DNA from 2 places in the Streptomyces sp. NPDC005820 genome. Region 2 is predicted to be linked to the other one. Evidence: riboswitches for the same ligand, from Rfam matches in the RefSeq annotation. Region 2 holds a riboswitch; the other holds the start of a gene.
The links. Region 2 has a riboswitch for cyclic di-AMP ahead of ABZ464_RS06520 (transglycosylase SLT domain-containing protein). Riboswitches for the same ligand answer to the same signal wherever they lie in the genome.
Positions count from the first base shown of each region.

Region 1: linked by a shared signal. The riboswitch ahead of ABZ464_RS21635 (LysM peptidoglycan-binding domain-containing M23 family metallopeptidase) and the one ahead of ABZ464_RS06520 (transglycosylase SLT domain-containing protein) in region 2 are both predicted to bind cyclic di-AMP.

Region 1 covers NZ_JBEXXE010000017.1:5,554-10,098, reverse strand. Annotated here, with positions in the region: gene ABZ464_RS21640 (DUF6250 domain-containing protein) at 1-558, opposite strand, end outside; gene ABZ464_RS21635 (LysM peptidoglycan-binding domain-containing M23 family metallopeptidase) at 745-1,725, opposite strand; cyclic di-AMP (ydaO/yuaA leader) riboswitch at 1,730-1,888, opposite strand; gene ABZ464_RS21630 (alpha-galactosidase) at 2,193-4,298, opposite strand; gene ABZ464_RS21625 (tyrosine-protein phosphatase) at 4,519-4,545, shown strand, end outside.
Region 2 covers NZ_JBEXXE010000004.1:147,051-151,595, reverse strand. Annotated here, with positions in the region: gene ABZ464_RS06530 (GNAT family N-acetyltransferase) at 1-836, opposite strand, end outside; gene ABZ464_RS06525 (HAD family hydrolase) at 1,147-1,971, shown strand; gene ABZ464_RS06520 (transglycosylase SLT domain-containing protein) at 2,015-2,494, opposite strand; cyclic di-AMP (ydaO/yuaA leader) riboswitch at 2,498-2,687, opposite strand; gene ABZ464_RS06515 (polyprenyl synthetase family protein) at 3,120-4,130, shown strand; gene ABZ464_RS06510 (DUF2092 domain-containing protein) at 4,384-4,545, shown strand, end outside.

The DNA of each region.
Region 1 (4,545 bases), on a different contig from region 2:
GTCGGACACGATCCGGACGTGGTGCGGCTCGTTCGCCACGAGCAGCGGCTCGGTGTAGTCGTACACGAGCGGCCGTACGCCCGCCTCGCCGACGTAACGGCGCAGCCGGGTGGTGGTGTTGGTGTTGGCGCCGTAGCCGACGTAGTACGTCTTCAGGTAGTCGTACTCGGCGAGGGCGCCGCCGCGCGGGGTGGCGAAGAGGTCGTCCGGGGAGCGGACGTCGACGGCGTTCCAGAAGTTGTTGAGGTCGGAGACACGGTCGTTGACACCGCCCGCGGAGACGGGTGTGGCGATGTATTCGAGGACGTACGGCCCGTCGAGCGGCCGCTTGAACCAGAGGGTCGCCCCGGCGGGCACATCGACCTCCAGGACCCCGCACGAGGCCGTGACGGTCCCGCCCCGCTCCAGTTCCACGGCCCACTGCCCGAGTCCGTGGCGGAAGTCGTCGCGGGCGATCAGCCGGCGGCGGGACGGAGCCGCCACCGCGGTCCCCGGCGCCAGGGCCGCCAGTGCGGCTCCGGTGGCAAGTGCTCCGAACGCTCTACGCGTGGTCGTCATGCCGACTCTCCCCAGAAAGCGCTTTCTCTCCATGGGGATCACTGTGTCCCCACCCCGCCCCCGCTGTCGATGGGGCGAAAAGGCATCAACACGCACGGCGAAGGCCGGACCCGTGGTTCGGGTCCGGCCTTCGCCGTGCGTGTCAGGCATGTCGGGCGCGCTCGGCGGCCGCCGCGTCGGAGGGGGTCAGCCGACGGCGAGGCCGTGGGAGCGGAGGTAGGCGACCGGGTCCACGTCGGAGCCGTAGTTCGGCGTGGTGCGGATCTCGAAGTGCAGGTGCGGGCCCGTCACATTGCCGGTGGCGCCGGAGAGGCCGATCTGCTGGCCCGCGGTCACGGTCTGGCCGGCCGAGACCGAGAGCTGCGACAGGTGGGCGTACTGGGCGTAGTAGCCGTCGTTGAGCTTGATGACGACCTGGTTGCCGTACGCGCCGCCCCAGCCGGCGGAGACGACCGTGCCCGCGGCTATGGCCTTGAGGGAGGTACCGGTCGGGACGACGAAGTCGACGCCCGTGTGGTAGCCGCTGGACCACATGCTGCCGGCCACCTTGTAGCCGGTGCCGACGGTCGCGCCGGACACCGGGAGGGTGTAGCCGCCGGCGGTGCTGGTGGCGCTCTCGGCTGCCTGGGTGGCCTCGTTCGAGGAGGACGAGGACGACGAGGAGCCCTTCGAGTCGGAGGACTTCGCCGACGAGGACGAGGCCGACGACTTCGACGAGGAAGAAGAAGACGAAGAAGAACCGGATGAACCGGACGACGACTCGACGCTCGCGGCCTTCTTGCCGAGGGACAGCTTGAGACCCGGGTGGATCAGCGAGGGGTTGCTGCCGACGGCCTCGCGGTTGTCCGCGTACAGCTTCTGCCAGCCGCCGGCCACATGCTGCTCGTCGGCGATCTTGGCGAGGTAGTCGCCCGCCCGCACGGTGTAGGTCTTCGCGCTCGATGCGGCGGACTTCCGCGACACCGGAGCGGCCTGTACGGCGTTTTCCGCGACCGATCCCGAAACGGCCTGGGCGGCCGGCCGGGAAACGGACTGCGGGGTGGCCGCATGGGCGCCGGCGGCCCCCATGAGCGGGAGGGCGAGTGCGACCCCGCCGGTTCCGGCGACGGCGATGGAACGGGTGAAGCGCTGGGTCTTCGGGCGGCGGTGCTTACCCTTCGCGGGCATGGCGAATTCCTCTCCGGCGCCTGCGAGGTGAGCTGTCGGGTGCGGACTGGAGATGCCCGGCCGCGACGGGTCGCGGCTTTACCCCAAGCCTGTTCCGGAGACCGGAGCAGGCGGTTCTGCCTGTGGGTCCCCCGCTCCTGCCGTGCACGGGTGAGTGTGCGGATTCCGGGCGGCGGCAGGATTCGGCGTCCGTCCGGATTGGTCTGGAACGTAAGCGACCAAGACGCACAGGAACAAGCAGTGGTTGCCCTGTTCACGCCTTTCTCTTGATCCGCTGTGCGAATTCCCGGTGACGCTCCGTGCAACCAGCACGGGGAAATTCGGCTAACGCCCTTGAAAAGCGCTTTGATTACGTGAACATGACGGGCGACGCAGGGTCACGGATATGACCCTGCTCACGTAATACCCCTCCAGGATCCCTTATTCCAGAGCGAGTTGGAACGAAGGATTCAATTCGGACAGAACCCTCAGATGCGACGCAGGCGGATAACCGTCGCATCGAGGTCACCGCGCAGCCCGGTCCGCAGCCCGTGGTGCAACAGCACCGCACCTCGGTGGACTTCGCCCGTTTCGCGGCATTCGTACGACGCTGTCGGGTCGAGGCCGCGCAGGCGCAGCGCCGGGACCGGCTCCCCGTAGCGCTGGGCCTGGAGCCAGGCGAGGACGACGGTCTCGTCGCCGCGGACGTACTGGACGGCACTCAGTCCACCCGCCGGGGGACGCAGCCGGTACTGGTCGCCGCGCTGGACGAGGGGCCGGATCTCCTTGTAGAGGTCGACCCAGCGACGGGCCTCGGCGAGCTCCTCCTCGGTCCACTCGGAGAGGTCCCCGCCGACGCCGAGCACCCCGGCCATGGCGCTGACGAACCGGAACCGCAGCGAGCTGACCCGGCCGTTGAGCTGGGTGTTGGGGCTGTCGGTGACCCAGGCGGCCATCACCCGCGCGGGGTGGATCTGGCTGAAGCCGTGCTGGATGTCGAGCCGGTCGAGCGGGTCGGTGTTGTCGGAGGTCCACACCTGGTCGGTGCGGGCGAGGATGCCGAGGTCGATCCGTCCGCCGCCGCCCGAGCAGGACTCGAAGGCCACGCCCGGGTGGGCCGCCCGCAGCCGGTCCAGGAGCCGGTACAGGGCGCGGACGTGGTCCACCCACAGGCGCTGCGGGTAGGGGTCGTCGGGCCAGCCGGCGTCGGTGAAGCAGCGGTTGAAGTCCCACTTGACGTAGTCGATGGGGGCGCTGGACAGCAGGCCGTCGAGCCGCTCCCAGAGGTACTCCTGGACGTCCTCGCGCGCCAGGTTCAACATGAGCTGATTGCGGAACTCCGTCCGCTTTCGTCCTGGTTGGAACTGGACCCAGTCGGGGTGTGCCCGGTACAGATCGCTGTCCGGGTTGACCATCTCGGGCTCGACCCAGATGCCGAACTGCATGTCGAGCGCGTGCACGTAGTCGGCGAGGGTCTTCAGGCCGTTCGGGAAGCGGTCCGGGTTGGGCCACCAGTCGCCGAGGCCGGCGTGGTCGCCGGTGCGGGCGCCGAACCAGCCGTCGTCCACGACGAACAGCTCGACGCCGATCGCCGCGGCCCGCCGGGCGAGGGTGGCCTGCTGCTCCTCGGAGATGTCGAAGAAGGTGGCCTCCCAGGAGTTGAACAGCACCGGCCGGTCCCGCTCGGCGTCCGGGATCACATGGGCGCGCTGGTACGCGTGCCAGGCCCGGCTGGCCCCGCCGAAGCCCGCGTCGCTCCACAGACCGGCGAACAGGGGCGTGGTGAGGGACTCCCCCGCCGCCAGCCGCAGCAGGCCGGAGTCGTCGTGTCCCGCGCCGCCGGTGATCTGCACGCGCGCGTCGGGGAGTTGGGCGACGGCGATGCGCCAGGAGCCGGACCAGCCGAGGGCGCAGCCGTAGACCTCGCCGCGCTCCTCCGTCGCGTCGGTGTCGAGGGCGACCCAGGGCAGGTACTGGTGGCCGGTGTGGCCGCGCCGGCTGCCGATGATCTTCTCGCCGTAGGTCAGCGGGGCCCGGACCAGCCGGGACTCGGCCGCCCAGCGGCCGTGCAGATGCGACAGCCGCCAGTCGTCGCGCTCGGGCAGGGTCCAGGTCGCGGAGTCGGCGCGCAGCAGCTCCAGCGGCTCCTCGCCCTCGTTGAGCAGGGTCGTCCGGCGCTCCACGACGTCGCCGCGCATCCGGTAGTGCAGGGTGATCACCAGGGCGCCGTCCCGGAAGTTCAGCAGCAGCTCGGCGCCCGGGTCGTCGGCGTCCTGGATCTCGTACGACTCGAAGGTCCACTCGGTGCCGCGGCGCCCGGTGCCGGTGCGCACGGACAGGGCGGGGCGGACGAAGCGGGGGCCGCCCTCCACCGGGTACTCCTCACGCCCGTCCAGCGCGGCCTCGAAGGACGCGCGGCCCTGGAAGGGAACGGCCGCCAGGGCCTCGGCGTCGGCGAGCTCGATCCTCGGGCCCCAGTGCAGATGCACCAGTTCGTCGGCCTCGGTGAGATGGAGGGCATAGCTGCTCGCAGGCCCCGAAAGGAGCCAGGTACGGCCGCCCGCGGCGATCTCGGGCTTCACGGTCTCGGGCATCAAACCCCCACTGATTCGAACAGGTGCGATCAAGCCCCAACATCATCAGCTGCGCGCGCCCTGCCCGGCAACGCCTGTGGACAAACCGCTCACCTGGGGAGATGAAGGATTCGTCCGCCTGTGGACAACCCGTTGCCCGGGGAATCCATGTCGTATGGTCGAATCGGTCCCGTCGGTCACCCGAGCCGCACCGACGGAGCCCGACCGGGAGGGAGCCCCCGTGACGCAGCAGATCCCGTCGACCGAG
Region 2 (4,545 bases):
ATCCCCTCGGCCGCGGCCGCCTCCGCCATCCGCAGATGCAGCACCAGGCCCGGCGAGTACTTCGAGAACTCCGTGTCGTACGACGGGAACCAGCAGGCCAGCACGGTCGCCGACCGCAACCCGAAGTGCGCGGCGATCGGCTGGTCACCGGCGTACAGGACGGACAGCGTGCCGGAGCACTCCGGCGCGCGCGTCTCGTGCAGGGTGTGCACGAGCCGGGTGATCCAGTCCTGCGCGAACCGGTCCCGGCGGCCGGTCCTGCGGTACTGCGCGGACTTCCACGCCATGAGCGTGCGCAGCGCGGCCGGATCGCGTTCGTCGAACACGAACCGCGTCCGGCCGGCCTGGCGGCCGAGCCTGCGTTCCTTGGCGAGCGTCGTCTTCAGGAACTTCGGTGACTGGGCGCGCAGGACGGACTCGTACGTCTCGTAGCCCTTCTCCACGTCGATGACGTAGGAGGCGTACTCGGCCGCCGCGTGCGGGACGAACAGCCCTTGTTCCGCCTCCAGGTTGTCGAAGGCGAAGGTGGACAGGGAGGCGGCCCGCAGCAGGTCCTCGGCGTTCAGCCCGAGACCCGGGGCCAGTACGGCGCCCTGCGCGTCCGAGACGCCGTACGCCAGCGCCTGGCCGCGGCCCAGCCGGCCGCGCTCATGGGGCAGGAAGCCGACCGGCTCGCGCCCCTCGTACACCGCGGCCACACGCGCGCGTGGCCGCACCCGGCCCACGGCGTCGGTGAACTCCGGTTCCATGAACGGGTTGCGCGGTGTGGTCGACATGGCGCGCAGGGCGCGCCACCGCTCCCGTTCCCCCTCGCCGAGATCCTCCGGACTCAGCACACGGATACGCCCACTGCTCAACTTGACCCCCCGATCAAGTCCCCCCTGGACACCTGGACGGTACCCCTACAGACCGGGCGTGCGGTAGGGAGCGCGGCAAGTTGCGGCAAGTTGGAGCCAACCGGTGCAGAGGCCTTCAAGCGGTCACTAACCGACGGTGTGGCGGAAAGCCGTTTCTCGGACCTGTGTCCACCAGCGATCGGCGAGTGATCGGTCAACAAAAGAAGGGGAGTTGACAGAAGGGGGCCGGACTCCGTCCTGGTCCGGTTCACGTCGAGTCCGGGGGGTGCGGGATCCGTATTCTCTGATCATGGCCGCACCCACCGCATATGCCGAGCGCACCGCGTACTCCCTCGTCGCCACCGACCTGGACGGAACGCTGCTGCGCGGCGACGACACGTTCTCCGACCGGTCGCTGGACGCGCTCGCGCGGGTGGCGGCGGCCGGCGCTCGCCATCTGGTGGTGACCGGCCGGCCCGCGCCCCGCGTACGACCGCTCCTGGACCGCCTGCACAGCAGGGGGCTCGCGGTGTGCGGACAGGGCGCGCAGCTGTACGACGCCGGCGGGGACCGTCTGCTGTGGTCGGTCACCCTGGACCGGGAGCTCGCGGAGACCGCGCTCGGCAAGATCGAGGCCGAGGTCGGGCAGGTGTACGCGGCCGTCGACCAGGACGGCGTCGACGGGCTCACGCTGATCGAGCCCGGCTATCTGATGCCGCACCCGACCCTGCCCGCCCTGCGCGTCGAACGCCGTGACGACCTGTGGTGCGAGCCGATCAGCAAGGTGCTGCTGCGCCATCCGACGCTCTCCGACGACGAACTGGCCTCGACGGCCCGCGCGGTGGTCGGCTCGCTCGCCACCGTCACCATGTCCGGGCCGGGCACGGTGGAGCTCCAGCCGTGCGGGATCACCAAGGCGACGGGACTGGCCCTGGCCGCCGAGCACCTGGGCCTCAGGCCCGAGGACACCATCGCCTTCGGGGACATGCCCAACGACATCCCGATGTTCGACTGGGCCGCCCGCGGGGTGGCGATGGCCAACGCCCATCCGGAGCTCAAGGCGGTGGCCGACGAGGTGACGACGTCGAACGAGGACGACGGCGTGGCCGTCGTCCTCGAACGTCTCTATCCGTAGCCGCGGGCCGGCTCAGTACGCGCCGAACCCGGTGCGGGCCGGCTCAGTACGCGCCGAACACGTTGTCGATCGAGCCGTACCGCGCGGCCGCGTAGTTGCAGGACGCGGTGATGTTCGCGACCGGGTCGTACGAGTCCCAGGACGTGCCGGAGACGTGGTACGCGTTGAAGGTCGGGTCGATGATCTGCAGCAGCCCCTTGGACGGGGTGCCGGCGGCCGCGTTGGAGTCCCAGAGGTTGATCGCGTACGGGTTGCCCGACGACTCCCGGATCACGTTGCGGTAGATGCCGTTGTAGGTGCCGGGGATCCCGTGCTGCGCCATGACCTGGAGCGAGGCGCGGATCCAGCCGTCGAGGTTGTTGGCGTAGCCGAGGCTGGAGGCGGTGGCCACGGTCGGGGTGGCCGCGGAGGCGGTGGTCGCGCCGAGGATCGGCAGGGCGAGCACGGTGACGCCGGTGGCGGCGACGGCGAGCGTGCGGGCGAGGCGGCGGGAGCCGCGGGCACGGCGGGGCTGAGCAGGCATGGCGAAGTTCCTCTCCGTCGCCTGCGAGGTGAGCTGTCGGGTTCGGGCGGGAGCTGCCCGGCCGTGCCCTCACGGACACGGCTTCACCCCGAGCCGTACCGGTCTGTCCGGGGCATGCCCAAAGGCACGGCCCGGCTCGACCGGTACGGCGACTTACCTGGTTCCCCCGCTCCTGCCGTGGTGTTCTCGGTGGGTGTCCGGGCGGCGGCAGGATTAGGCGTCCGCCCGACAGGCCGGGAACGTATGCGAGAGCACATGTCCGGAACAAGTGGCAGATTCACGATCAACCCTTTTGACCATGGTCTGTGGCCTATGAGGCACTTGATCCTTTGTGGTTGCAAACCGTCAACTCGGTTGAGTGGGTGCGGGATCGGGGGTGCGGCCCGCGGGGGTCTGTCCGCCAGGGGAGTGAGACAACTCACCGGCGTCCACAAGAGGGGCGAATCGGGCAATAAACCCAGATGGCGGCTTAAGGGGTGCCCCTTCTCATAGGGCCTGTCCGGGCTGTAACCGTGGGGGCTCGCGGTGATCGAAACCTGACCGGATACGCTGACTTGAGTGAGCGCAGAGACCTATCGACAAACCGCGTAGCCGCCGATAGACACCAGCAGACAGGAGACTCCTCGTGACCGTCGTCGAGCCGTTTGGGCTGAGCGTGCGGGACCAGGCTCTGGAAGCCGATGTCCAGGCCGGATTGGCGGCTGTCGAGGAAGGCTTGCTCGAGGCCACCAAGAGTGAGGTCCCGTTCATCACGGAGGCGGCCCAGCATCTGCTGCGGGCCGGTGGGAAGCGGTTCCGGCCGCTGCTCGTGATGCTCGCCGCGCGCTTCGGCGACCCGTACGCGCCGGGGGTCGTCCCCTCCGCCGTCGTCGTCGAGCTCACCCATCTGGCGACCCTGTACCACGACGACGTGATGGACGAGGCCGCGGTGCGGCGCGGGGTGCCCAGCGCGAACGCCCGCTGGGGCAACTCGCTCGCCGTCCTCACCGGCGACTTCCTCTTCGCGCGCGCCTCGCACATCCTGGCCGACCTCGGCCCGGAGGCGGTGCGGGTGCAGGCGGAGGCGTTCGAGCGGCTGGTCACCGGCCAGATCCTGGAGACCGCGGGACCGGTCGACGGCCGGGACCCGGTCGACCACTACCTCGACGTCCTCGGCGGCAAGACCGGCTCCCTGGTGGCGGTGTCCTGCCGGTTCGGCGCGATGATGTCGGGCGCCGACGAGACGGTGGTGGACGTGCTCACCCAGTACGGGGAGCGGCTCGGGGTCGCGTTCCAGCTCGCCGACGACGTCCTGGACATCGCCTCCGACTCCCACGAGTCGGGCAAGACGCCCGGCACGGACCTGCGCGAGGGCATCCCCACCCTGCCCGTGCTGCGGCTGCGCGAGCGGGCGGCCCAGCAGGCGCTGCCCGAGGACATCGCCCTGTGCGAACTCCTCGACTCCGACCTGAGCGACGACGCCAAGCTCGCCGAGGCGGTCGCGGCCCTGCGCGCCCACCCGGCCCTGGAGCAGGCCCGCCGCGACACCGTGCGCTACGCCGAGGAGGCCCGCGCCGCGCTGGCCCCCCTCACCGAGTGCGACGCGAAGGCGGCCCTCATGGGGCTGTGCGACGCGGTGGTCCACCGCGCGGGCTGACGCCTCCGAGGCCATGCGCCGGTGGTGCCGCCCCCCGACCCCTACGGGTCGAAGGATCCCGACGTCCCCCGTGTCATACCCCAGGTGTACGCGGAGTTGAGTCCGTGGGGTGACGCCTCCTCATGTGGGATTTGGTCAGATGGGAATCACGGAAAACACCACTCCTCACCGATTCGGGTGAGAATGGCGGCACGGGGTGGGGACGCTCTCCGTGAGATGACCAGCCGCCGCCGACGACGGAGGTAAGGCAGACATGGCACCGAACGCAACCGACGACAGCACGACCGCCGGGGAGACGGACGACCTGCGCGTCGGGCGGCGCAAGGCCGTGCGGTACGTCGTCCCGGTCACCGTGATCGGCGTCGCCGCGGCGACGATCGGCCTGGTCCCGGCGCTCGCCGACTCGGGCGACCCC